Regions from separate parts of the Dehalococcoides sp. THU4 genome, predicted to be linked through region 2. Evidence: riboswitches for the same ligand, from Rfam matches in the RefSeq annotation. Region 2 holds a riboswitch; the other holds the start of a gene.
The links. A riboswitch is a leader RNA that binds a small molecule or an ion and turns the genes downstream of it on or off. The one in region 2 is predicted to bind cobalamin.
Positions count from the first base shown of each region.

Region 1: it holds a riboswitch for cobalamin, as region 2 does, so the genes downstream of both, ACE6F3_RS03270 (zinc-dependent dehydrogenase) here and ACE6F3_RS05460 (ABC transporter substrate-binding protein) in region 2, are expected to answer to the same signal.

Region 1 covers NZ_CP171266.1:607,428-613,916, reverse strand. The annotation lists gene trpD (anthranilate phosphoribosyltransferase) at 1-754, opposite strand, end outside; gene ACE6F3_RS03270 (zinc-dependent dehydrogenase) at 775-1,800, opposite strand; cobalamin riboswitch at 1,908-2,100, opposite strand; gene ACE6F3_RS03265 (FAD-dependent oxidoreductase) at 2,335-4,134, shown strand; gene ACE6F3_RS03260 (2TM domain-containing protein) at 4,269-4,556, shown strand; gene ACE6F3_RS03255 (acetyl-CoA carboxylase biotin carboxylase subunit) at 4,553-6,049, opposite strand; gene oadA (sodium-extruding oxaloacetate decarboxylase subunit alpha) at 6,039-6,489, opposite strand, start outside.
Region 2 covers NZ_CP171266.1:1,027,818-1,034,306, reverse strand. The annotation lists gene ACE6F3_RS05475 (adenosylcobinamide amidohydrolase) at 1-164, opposite strand, end outside; gene ACE6F3_RS05470 (ABC transporter ATP-binding protein) at 154-978, opposite strand; gene ACE6F3_RS05465 (iron ABC transporter permease) at 990-2,081, opposite strand; gene ACE6F3_RS05460 (ABC transporter substrate-binding protein) at 2,133-3,149, opposite strand; cobalamin riboswitch at 3,254-3,372, opposite strand; cobalamin riboswitch at 3,463-3,598, opposite strand; gene ACE6F3_RS05455 (LOG family protein) at 3,758-4,387, opposite strand; gene ACE6F3_RS05450 (bifunctional 2-polyprenyl-6-hydroxyphenol methylase/3-demethylubiquinol 3-O-methyltransferase UbiG) at 4,528-5,370, opposite strand; gene ACE6F3_RS05445 (nitroreductase family protein) at 5,497-6,012, shown strand; gene tkt (transketolase) at 6,057-6,489, shown strand, end outside.

The sequences.
Region 1 (6,489 bases), 420 kb from region 2:
CAAGCTCGGCAATGAGGCTTTCGCCCAAAACGGAAAGTTCATCCATTCCCCGGCCGCCGGGGGCAGAGCCGTAGATAACCAGGGCTTTTTTATAACCTATCTCACGCATCACCTCGGCCACCGGCTGCAATAGTTCGGCCGAATATACCCCCCTGACCGCATAACGGGGCAAAGCCGGGTTTGCCAGCGAACCGGCAATATTAAGGGTAGTCCCGAAACGTATCTGGGAAAGAATACGGAAAAGAGCCTGGGGGTGAACCTGGGCGCTCATGCCGTTAAAAATGCCTATACCCGCCGTTTCAATACTCCGCCTGACGGTCTCCACGTCTGTTTCCACGTCAACACCCAGTGATTCCAGCATATCAATAGTCCCTAAGCTGCCGGAAAGGGCTCTGGCACCGTGTTTTGCCAGTACCACCCCGCCCGCCGCCGCCACAATGGAAGCAGCCGTGCTGATGTTAAAGGTCTTCAGGCTGTCCATGCCCGTACCGCAGTTATCCACCAAAGGTTTATTGACCAAAGGCTTAACCCTTACCGTATCCTGCTCATATATAGCTTCCCAGACACCGGCTATCTCCGGTGCTGTTTCACCCTTGGCGGTTAGGGCGGCCATAAAGGCACCCTGCTGGAGGTCAGGCTGTTCATTCCGCATTATCTGGCAGAAACAGTCTTTTACTTCCTCACGGTTAAGATTTTCCTTGGAAATAAGGCGGCTTATGACAGCCCCGAAATTTTTTACCCTGTTTTCGTCCACTTTTGTTTCCCCCTTTTTTATTAAAATTTGATAATTGTTTTAAGGCCTTTTAGCTTTTCCACCCCCAGAAAAGCCTCCTCTATATCTGAAATACCCGTTACCCGGCTGATAAGCCTTTTTACAGGTATAATCCCATCCGTTATCAGGCTAAGTGCCCGGGCATTATCCGCTGGAGTAGAGCCGTAAGAGCCGCTCAAGGCCAGCTCCCGGTAATGGATAGTGTTGGCGTCAAGGCTGAATTCAGAGCGGTCTTTAGGCAGGCCGGAAAAGAAATTTATCCGCCCGCCGGGGCTCAAAACAGAGGGCAGCTCTCCCACTTCTACCCCCGAACTGGCAATCAGAATCACATCTACCCCCGCCCCCCCGGTCTGCTCATAAACCCCCTGTTTAAGGCTGGTCTTTGCCAAATCTATCACCCCGTCAGGGCAGGCCAGTTCCGCCCCACACACCCTGTCAGGCAGGACTTCGGCCATAAGCACCTTTTCCGCCCCGTTATGCCGGGCGAGCATGGCCTGTAAAAGACCTAAAGGCCCAGCCCCCAGCACCAGCACCCGATCTCCGTCCCCCACCCGGCTAACAGACTGACTGTGGATACAGCTGGCAAGCGGCTCTGCCAGAGAGGCTTCTTCGTCTGAAACATTCCCAGGTATTATGTTAAGCCCGCCAGGCAGGCTTTCAGGGGGAAGTGCCATATATTCGGCCAAGCCCCCGTCATAATTAAAACCTATTATTTTCACCTGCCCGCACAAATTCTCCCTGCCCTGCAGGCAAAGCGGGCAAACCCCGCAGGCAATACCCGGATAAACCTGCACCCTGTCACCCGCCTTGAAATCAGGGTGTTCAGAGCAGGCTACCACAGCGGCTATTTCATGCCCCAGTATCCGGGGATACTTAAGGTCACGGTGTCCCCGCCGGAACATCTTTACGTCTGTGCCGCAGATTGCACAGCAGGCTACCTCCAAGAGCACACCACCCTTGGGGCAGGACGGAGTGTCCACCTCCGCCAGGCTAAGTTTAGCCGGTTCTTCCAGCAAGACCGCTTTCATATTTCCCCCCATAATAAAAAATCCCCAAACCACCAAGGTTTGAGGATTAAAAAAAATAAAACCCCAAACCTTTCGGCTCAGGGATTTACCATTTCCCACGGCCATTTTCCGCGAAACTCTATACCGGCAGATATTCTGGCTTACGGCTCAACCTACTCACCGGGCCTTCCCGCTTCATTTTAATGAAACAGTGGCGTATTCCAGTTTTCGTCCCCGTATACAGCGGCGGGACCGCACCTGATTCTAACAGGCTTCCCTTTTAAGCTTTTGTTACAAAGCACCGGCAGACCATATTCAATTAGACTTGATTTTAATTAGTTATTTCTGTTTTGTCAATACTTATTTTAGCCGCATTTTGCCCAAAAAACAGCTGCTTTAAAAGCCGGGTGGATAAAGAATTAAATGGGTGGTAGAATAGAGCAGTTTGGCTCACAGGTGAGCTTGCAGATTGACAATGTACTATATGTTGCAAGTATAATATCAGGAACTAGGTCTTTTAAATATCGGCTTAAATATTTTGTAGAAGAGACATATATGGCCAAAACAAAAGCACCTGCAGACAAAATGGAACCGGCTGAAGAAATCAAACAGGACGGCAAGGTAGTTTCTACCAAGCGTACCGCCGGCAGTGAGTTTTTCTGGACACAGAGCCGCTGCACCGGATGTAACCGCTGTGCCAGCATCTGCCCGGTAGATGCTATCAAACTGGATAGGGATAAGACACCCACCAAACGGGTCGGCACCGCTCCCTGCACCCGCGCCTGCCCCGCCGGATTGGATATCCCCCGCTATGTCCGCTTTGTAGCTGAGGGCAACGCCCCGGCTGCCACTGCTGTTATGAGAGAGAAAATACCCTTCCCTTCAGTGTGCGGTTATGTCTGTTTCCACCCCTGTGAACTGGAGTGCCAGCGCCAGAAATTTGACGAGCCTATTGCTATTCGGGCTTTAAAGAGATATGCCGCTGAAAATGACGACGGCAGTTGGAAAAATAACCTTAAAATTGCCCCTTCCACCGGCAAAAAGGTAGCTATTATCGGTTCCGGCCCGGCCGGACTTACCTCAGCCTACTTTTTGACCCTGCTGGGGCACGAAGCAACTATATTTGAATCCATGGAATACGCCGGCGGCAAGATGTTTTACAGTATACCAGAGCATCAGCTGCCCAAAGATATACTCAATAAAGAAATTAAGGCCATCACCGACCTGGGCGTAACTATCCATACCTCCTGCCAGGTGCAGTCCGTACAGACCCTGTTCAAACAGGGATACGATTCGGTCCTCCTTTCCACCGGCGTACTCGGTCTGGACGAAGGGCTGCTCCTTCCCTGTGATGAAACCGTTGAATCAGACCTGATGCAGGGCAGTGATTTCCTTAAGAATATAAAATCATCCACCAAAGAAAGTCTGGGTGACAAAGTAGTAATAATAGGCGGCGGCATTGAAGCTTACAACAGTGCCTTTGCCGCTAAGAGCCTGGGGGTCTCAGAGGTGCATCTGGTTTGCAGCCGCCACGCCGGCAGCAAGGAAGCCTCCCCGGAGGAAGTAGACCGGGCTATAGATGCAGGTGTGACTGTTCATCCATCACTGGATTTTGCAAAGCTGGTCAGGCTGGACGGCAAAATTGAGGGAGTGGAACTTTTCCGTATCCGCTCTTACGGATATGACAAAGAAAATAAACTCCATTATGAGATAATAAATGATACACACCGCTTTATAGCGGCAGATACAGTTATCACTACGGTTACTTCCAATGAAAAACCGGGGGCGGATTATCTTTCCGTAGTCCAGCCCGGCGTATTTGCCGCCGGTGACGGCATCAGCGGTGCCCGCTCGGTCATTGAGGCTATGGCCGCCGGACGTTCGGTAGCCGGTCTGATTGACAAATATCTGGGGGGCGAAGGCAATCTGGATGAGACTCTGGCCCCGCCTGAAAAAAATATCAAACCCCTTAACGAACCTAAGGGTCAAAACCGCTCTCAGGTAGAGCTTAGTCTGGTAAAACAGGCCGGCGGTGACAAAGTGGAGATTGAAAAAACTCTGTCTCCCGAAGCTGCCAAGAAGGAAGCCCAGAGATGTCTGCGGTGTGATATTGTTCATCAGGTACATGACTATAGTCTGGATACCTCCAGCTGCACCTACTGCGGACGGTGCGTAGACGCCTGCTACTGGGATGCCATTACCAGCGGTTACGGTTATGAAGCCGCCGCCAAGAAACGCAAGGCAGAGATAACCGCTCTGGAGGAAAAGAATGGCGTTTACAACTACGCTATCCGGATTCTGCCTGTTGCCATAGGCCTTATGATAATAGCTGCCGCTGTGGCTAAACTTTTCTAATAGCAGATAATTCATAGCATTTGCAGACTGCCGGCTTTAAAACCCGGCAGTTTTTTTGTACCCGGATTTAGCTCTAAAGGCTTGATAACCCCGGTGAAATAAAGCATAATTCTGGGTGAAGGAAGGCAGATAACATGAAACAGCTGACTGATGACGAAATCTACCGTATTGCCCAGAAAAGGGTCAAGGAAAAGAAGGATTTTTACAATCACCTGTCGGTTTATATAGTGATAAACCTGATGCTTATAGGTATCTGGGCATTTACCGGCAGTTCATACCCCTGGTTTATTTTTCCCCTGGGGGGCTGGGGTATCGGGCTGATTTTTCACTTCCTGAGTGTTTTCGGCTTCATGCGTGACGAAAGTGACTGGGAAAACAAGGAAATCCAGAAAGAGATTGGGCGTTTAAAGAAAAACCTTTAAACGCCGGTTATCTCATCTTCATCAATTTCAGCCGGAAGCTGGGTCAGAGCGGCAACCGCCGCAATAGCGGCAATCCTCCGGGTATCGTCAAATATTTCGGACAGCTTCTCTTCCAGCGGCTGTTCTTCACTCATGATACGCTTCATCTCATCAAGCAGGGTGGTTTCTTTTTCAATGAAATGGGTATGCAAATTCCCGGCCACAAAATTGGGATTAACCAGAACCGCCTTATGGAAGGGGATATTGGTCTTAACCCCTACTATAATGTATTCGTAAAGGGCGCGCCGCATACGGGCTATGGCTTCTTCGCGGGTGCGTCCCCAGACAATCAGCTTGGATATCATGGGGTCATACAGGTAAGGTATGTTATAGCGGGTATGAACGCCGCTGTCCACCCGCACTCCGATACCGCCGGGTGAACGGTAACCCTTCAGTTTGGCCGCCGAGGGGGCAAACTCATTCAAGGGGTCTTCGGCGTTTATGCGGCACTCTATAGCCCAACCCCGCATATGAACGTCTTCCTGTTTGAAAGAAAGCTCATCTCCGGAGGCTACCATTATCTGTTCTTTGACTATATCTATGCCGGTAACCATTTCGGTAACAGGGTGTTCCACCTGCACCCGGGTATTGGCTTCAAGGAAGTAAAACTGGCCGTTTGAAAAGATAAATTCAATAGTACCGGCACCCTCATAGTTAACCCACTTGCCGGCCTTGATAGCCACTTCACCCATTTTCTTGCGGAGTTCGGGGGTAATAACCGGTGAAGGGGCTTCTTCAATAAGTTTCTGATAACGCCGCTGGATAGAACATTCCCTCTCACCCAGATAAACCACATTCCCCTGTGAATCACCCATTATCTGTATCTCTATATGGCGGGGATTGGATATGTATTTTTCAATATAGACTTCGGCCAGACCAAAGGTATTTCCGGCTACTTTCTGGGAGGATTCTATGGCATCTTTAAGTTCGTCCGGGCCGTTTGCCACCCGCATACCGATACCGCCGCCGCCGCCGCTGGGTTTGATAATAACCGGGTAACCGATAGCCGCGGCCGCTTCGGTGGCCTGCTCAATACCGGAAACACAGCCTTCGGTGCCGGGCAGTACCGGCACACCCGCCTTTTTCATTTCACGTCTGGCGGCAATCTTGTTGCCCATCAGCTCTATAACCCGGCTGCTGGGGCCTATAAACTTGATGCCGGCCTTTTCCAGAGCCAGTGCAAAACCGGGGTTTTCAGATAAAAAACCGTATCCGGGGTGAACCCCGTCTACCCCCGCTTTTTTGGCAGCCGAGACTATCTTTTTTATATTCAGATAGCTCTCAGACAGCTGGGAAGGGCCGATATGATAAGCTTCGTCTGCATACTTTACAAAAAGAGCGCCTTTGTCAGCATCCGAATAAACGGCAACAGTCTTTATGCCCAGCTCACGGCAGGCACGCATAATGCGTATGGCTATCTCACCCCTGTTGGCAACCAGTATTTTATTTAGCATCTGGCTCAATCACCATAATTACGTCTTTGCTGCCCACCACTTCGCCCTCGTAAGCATATATCTCTGAAACTACCCCGCTGACAGCGGCGGTAACATCATTTTCCATCTTCATAGCCTCAATGGTGGCCACCACTTCACCTTCGCTAACCTTGTCCCCTTCCTTCACCTTCAGTGAAAGAAGCATACCCTGCATGGGGGAGACAACCGCCCCGGGATGTGAGGCCGTAGGCTTGGCAGCTTTGGGGGCTTCGCCAACCGCACCGGCCTTAGCGGAAACCTTGACCGTAAAGACTTCTCCGTCTACCTCAACGCTGTATTCAGCCGAACCATTAAAGACCGGAGCGGATTTAGCTTCGGTTTTGGCTTCAGCTTTGGCTGCTTCAGGGGTGGACGGCAAAAGGCACTCTTCCTTGCACTCACCCTTGAGGAACTTGGCCGCT
Region 2 (6,489 bases):
TTGACCTTGCGGTAACCCTGCCTGCCGGAAAGTGCCTGCCGTTCTTCGGGAAAAGTAATCACTAAAGCATTGGCGGGAACACCCCAGACCTCATGCTCAATAACCTCGGCCTTTATGCCGTGAAATTCGGCAACTGTCCGGATATTTACCTGCTCAGCGGGCACCCGTGCCTCCCTTTTCGCCGTTTGCACAGCGGGTATTACCTAAACGCGGCAGTACCGCCGGAAGTCCGCTTAGGGGATGAGTATGGACATAACTGCCGGGGCCGTAAACACGGCTGATATTTTCAGTGGTTATTACCTCGGCCGGACTGCCGTCTGCATGAATGCCGTTGTGATCAATAAGTATCAGCCTTTCACAATAATGGGCAGCCAGATTAAGGTCGTGCAAGGCGGCAATTACGGTAATATTCCGTTCGCGGCACTCTGATTTTATAAGGTCAAGTACCTCTATCTGGCGGCCTATATCCAGGTTGGAAGTAGGCTCATCCAGCAAAATAGCCTCGGTTTTCTGGCATAAAGAACGGGCAATGACTACACTTTGTATTTCACCGCCCGACAGTTCGCCTATTTGTCTTTCAGCCAGATGCAGTACCCCTGCCCTCTCCATAGCCTCCCAGGCAATGGCAATATCCTTGCGGCTTTCATATTGAAACGTTCCCATATGAGGGTTTCGACCCATCAGGACAATCTCAAAAGCGGTAAAAGCGCTGGGAAGTACCGGTATCTGAGGCACAACCCCTACCATTTTAGCCAGCTCCAGGCGGGGGATAGTACGCGAATCACGCCCGTTTATGTAAATATGCCCCAGACGCGGCTCTATAACTCTGGCCAAAGATTTTATCAGGGTAGACTTGCCTGAACCATTCGGCCCTACCAAACCTATCATTTCACCGGGCATGGTTTTAAAGCTGACATTCCTTAAAACATCAACCGCACCATAGGCCAGGGTTATATCCCGGACTTCAAGTTCAAACATTTTTCATATACCTAAAAGAGCATTCGGGTGCGTTTTCTAAGCAAATACAGGAAAAAGGGCGCACCCACCAGTGCCGTAATAGCCCCCACCGGGATTTCATTGGGAGCAACCAAAGTACGGGAGGCAATGTCAGCCATTATCATAAATACCGCCCCCACCAGAGCCGAAAGAGGCAGCAGGAAACGGTAATCCGCCCCCCAGATTAGTCTCACGGCGTGGGGAACTATAATACCCACAAAACCGATAATACCCACAAAAGATACCGCTGCCGCTGTTATCAGGGTAGCTGCCGTAAGGAGGAAGATTTTCATCCGTTCCACATCCACCCCCAGTTCCTGAGCCTGCTCTTCACCCAGCTGAATAAGGTTCAGCGAACGGGCAAATAAAAGTATAACTATAGTACCTATGATTACAATAGGTACAACTATTTTTACACTGTCCCAGGCAGCCATAGAAAAACTGCCCATCAGCCAGAACATAACAGAGTGAATCTTGTCGCCGCTGACCGTAATTAAATACGATACAACAGCCGTAAGGAATGAGCCCAGTGCCACACCAGCCAGTATCAAAGTGGTAACCGTAAGGCGGTTTCCCACCCTGGCCAGCATATACACAACACCTACCGCCCCGAACGCCCCCACAAAGGCAAACAGCGGGGTTGCAAAAATACCCAGTATATCAAAACCGATACCCAGTATCAGCCCCAGTACAGCGCCTACCGCCGCCCCTTGGGCCACACCGATAAGATACGGGTCTGCCAGAGGGTTACGGAAAAGCCCCTGATATGTAGCCCCGGCCACAGCCAAAGCCATACCCACCACTCCGGCCAGCAGGACTCTGGGCAAACGGATATCCCAAATAATAGTCTGGGTATTTACAGTCCAGTCAGGGCTGATATGTATAAAGGGGATTTTTGAAATTATAATGGATATAGTGGTAAAAAACGGCACTTCAACCGAGCCGAATGAAATAGCAAAGATTGCCGCCAGCAGCAGCAATCCAAGCAACCCGAGCATTGCATAAAGCCTGCCCTGCCAGTGAGGGTGCAGACCGCCGGGTACTGCCGGGCTGTTTTCTTTATTCAGACTTGTATTAACACCCATTCTTACCTGCAAAACTGTGGGGCAGGTATATACCTGCCCCACCCGAATTCTTTATCCGCTGAAAGCCCCGAATATTTCAGGGTGGAGCATCTGGGCCAGCTGCTCCAGAGCATCTACAATCCGCGGGCCGGTACGGCCGATAAGGTCTGTATTGATACTATATATATAGCCGTTTATTCTGGCATCAATAGCCGCCAGACGGGGCTCATCCTGCATAAAAATCAGCGGCGCATCCGCCCCTGAGCCCATACCGGTACCCACCACTATCACCTGGGGATTAGCCCCGAGTACTGTTTCCAAACTAATGGTAGGATAAGCTTCTACAGAATCAGCAGTAATACTAACGCCTCCGGCAGCAGTAATCAAGCCGGTTATAAAGGCAGTAGAACCAACACTCATAAGAGGTTCATGCCAGACAATGTATAAAACACGCGGTTTCTGACTGTCAGACAGGTTTTTGACCTTGGCTGTTACCGCATCTATACGGGTTTGCATCCCGTCTACCAGCGAATTGGCTTTTTCAACCTGATTAAGGCATTTGCCGATAAGCTCAATAGATGAGATTACTTCTTCCAGGTTATCCGGGCTGATAGCTATCACAGTCAGACCCAACTGTTCAAGCTGAGGGATAACGGTAGACTCATGAAGATTGGAGGCCAGAATAATATCAGGTCCTATAGCAGTCACCGCTTCAACATCCACAGTTGAAAAACCGCCCACCTTGGGCTTATCTGCGGCGGCTTCAGGGTAGTTGCAATAGGTGGTCACACCCACCAGTTTATCTTCCAGTCCCATAGCATAAATAGTTTCGGTATTGCTGGGGGAAAGAGAGACTATAGTCTGGGGTTCGGACTGAATAGTTACCGTCCTGCCCAGCTGGTCTGTCACTGTCAGGGGATAGCTTACTTCGGTTACTACCGGGGTATCATCTTCATTCTCGGTATCGTCTGCCGTTTTACAGCCGCCTGCCAAACCCAGCAGCAAAACCAAACTTAAGAAGATACTGGCAACAGCCGTACCCAAGCGGGCACTCTTACTGTTAAGTTTCATTTTAATATCACTCAGCATAACTGCTCCATTCATTTTTAATATCGGAAACCAAAACCACGGGCAAAACTGTTTCCTCTTACAAGTTTTTCTGCATGGCCACGTACCTCCTCTTACCGCGGAGAGCCTCTAAAACCGAACTTTGAAGTTCTGACTTCGGGGTACTTGCCCCATTACAGCAGGCGGTACTGCGCCGGAATTGCACCGGTCTTGCACTCAAAGTTCAAGGCCCTGTTATTTTTTATATACTCTGCCAGACATAAAAAATACCTCTGCCTCATCGGACAAAGGTATTTAAGTCACTCTAAAATGACTACCCTCCCTATTCCGCGGAGTGCCTGGTAACGGAATTTGAGGTTCTGGCTCCCGAAGGTCTCCCCTCGGTCACAGTAGGCGGTACTGCGCCGGATTCGCACCGGTCTTGCACTCATAGCTATCCCGTCATATATTCAACTAAATTTTAGTTTACTCCAGTTATTTTGTTTAGTCAATACATAAACGAAAAACCTGAAATATATTCTCAGGGAAACCAGACCCGTAAACCTGCTTTGATAGCCCCCATATCCCAAGCATTCCGGGGATATAAAAAAGGGATTTAGAAACTAAATCCCTTTCAGATTAAAATTAGATTAGCCGTCGTAAATACCGTCAGGGCTGTGGTTTTCCAGCAGAAGCTTATGCCTGGGGAAAATACGTTCCCGGTAAACTGCTTCCAGTACATCCAGCAGTTTATGCGGGTCTGATTCGTAGTAGACCCGGGCACCGGTTTCCTTGTCCACCATGGCAATAATCTTGTCCAGATGGTCAGCAATACCGCCGCTCCCCCGCAACACGCCTATAACCTTGCCTTCGTCATAAGCTATGGCAAACTCACCCAGAGTGCCGGAGCGCCCCCCGGCAAATATTACTACGTCACAGCTGCGGATATTTTCAATCTCCCGTCCCATCAGACCTGAGCCGGTATAGATAATGGCGTCATATCCGCGGGTGGGAGAATGGTATTTTTCTACGTGTTCTTCCAGATTGAGGGCCGGGGAAATGCCTACTACTACTCCGCCTTCTTCCTTAGCCCCCAGCACAGTTTCATGGGGCATACCGGGACAGGCACCGGTAATAAGTACATGTTTACGCTTGGCTATGCACTCACCCAGACAACGCAGATTTTTTTTGGTTTCATCAGACATTGCCCCGCCGGCAGAACCCATAACCCCTATTGTCATCTGGGGAAAAGGCGGAATCAGCTTGGTTGGTTTTATCATTACGCTCGCTTCTCTCTTGTAAGGTTTAAGGATATATAACTGCAAACCATTTTACCCTAATAAACGGGTTTATCTCAATCAATAAAACAGCCGCAGACTCAAAAACTGCGGCTGTTAAAACCAGTATCCTAGCTAATAAATCAGTTTTTCTTTCGGGCAACTACGGCAATTTCAGGTGAAGTTTCGCAGTAAACCTTCCCGGCAACATCTGAAAATACACCTGTTACCTCAAACCCGTTTTCAGCTAGCTCGTCTTTCAGCTCTGCGGAGGAAAAATACTTCAGCCAGTTGAAGACCTGCCACTCCCTATCCGCCTCTATAATAGTGTATTTATCCAGTATCACTTTTTCTAGCGGATATTTAAAAGTGTTAATAAAGCCGAAATAATCATGTCCTGACCAGAAGCCATCCATCAAGCGGCGTCCGTAAGCTGCACTTTCCGCCCGCCCTTCGTAAGCTGAAAGAGAAAATACATCCAGCAATATCTGCCCGCCATCTTTCAGGCATTTCCGCCAGACCGAAAGAAGCCGGCAACGCTGGGCCGGGCTAAGCGCGCAGTAATCACAATAGATAAGAGTTACCAGGTCAAAATTATCCGGGGCAGCAAACTCCAGATAATTTTGCTCTATATAATTGATATCCAGATGATGGGCAGATGCGGATTCACGGGCATAAGCTATAGAGCGGTTTGAAAAATCTATACCTGTCACATCTGCACCCGCAGCCGCCAAACGGCTGGTATAAAGCCCCGGCCCGCAGCCGAAATCACAGACCCGCTTGCCGTCACCCAAACCAAAATATTCTGCTATCCAGCGGGCAGATTTTTCAATAAAGGCTGCTTTGCGTGATGCAGGCTCAATATCCGGGTTGAGGTGAAACTCCAGCATACGGGAGGAGATATGAGGGTCATTCCAGAGTACAGGCGCACTGTACTGCTGATATAACTCAGGCTTATTATTTATATCTGCCAGTTTTTTAAACACAAACTTCCCCTTTTATTTTAAAAAATGGAAAACCGGGCACTTAAACCCCTGACGTTCGGGAAGTATTTAGCAGATCATAATACAATATGATATAAAGAGATAACAGTATTCGTCAAGGAGTATGAAATGGACACACTTGAAGCAATATTCAGCCGCCGAAGCACCCGCCACTATCAAAACGGAGATGTAAGCCCCTCCGAACTGGATACCCTTTTGAGGGCAGGCATGGCCGCCCCTTCCGCCGGAAACCAGCAAGTCTGGCATTTTGTAGTTATAGATGAACGCCGCATACTTGATAAAATACCCGACATTCACCCCTACTCTAAAATGCTGAAAGAAGCCCCCATGGCTATTATGGTCTGCGCAGATACAAGCGCCGAAACCAAACCCGGTTACTGGATACAGGACTGCGCTGCCGCCAGCCAGAACATCCTGCTGGCAGCCGAAGCTTTGGGCTTAGGTGCCTGCTGGCTGGGGCTGCACCCCCGTGAGGAACGGAAAGAGGGCATCTCTCAGCTTTTAAACCTTCCGGCCAATATCTCTCCGCTTAGCCTTATAGCCATTGGAAAGAAGGGGGAGGTAAAACCTCCGGCCGGGCGATATTTGGAAAGCCATATACACAAAAACGGCTGGCAGGTTTAGACCAGATTTGAAAAAGAGTCCGCTAAACGTTAAAATTAAACGCCATGTCAAATACAAAATCAGATAGTTTATGTATAAATGCCCTGCGCTTTCTTGCGGTAGACGCCGTTCAGAAGGCAAATTCGGGGCATCCCGGAGCACCTATGGGTATGGCCGCTATGGCCTATGCCCTGTGGCAAAATTTCCTCAAGCATAACCCCCAAGACCCGGCCTGGCCTAACCGTGACCGTTTCATACTTTCTGCCGGTCATGCCTCAGCCTTGCTTTACTCACTTCTCCACCTTACCGGTTATGATTTGCCGCTGGATGAGCTTAAAAATTTCCGCCAGTGGGGCAGTAAAACCCCGGGACACCCGGAATACGGACTGACCCCCGGCGTTGAGATGACTACCGGCCCGCTTGGGCAGGGTTTTGCCAGCGGTGTGGGTATGGCTATGGCCGAAGCCCATCTGGCTGCCGTTTTTAACCAGCCGGATT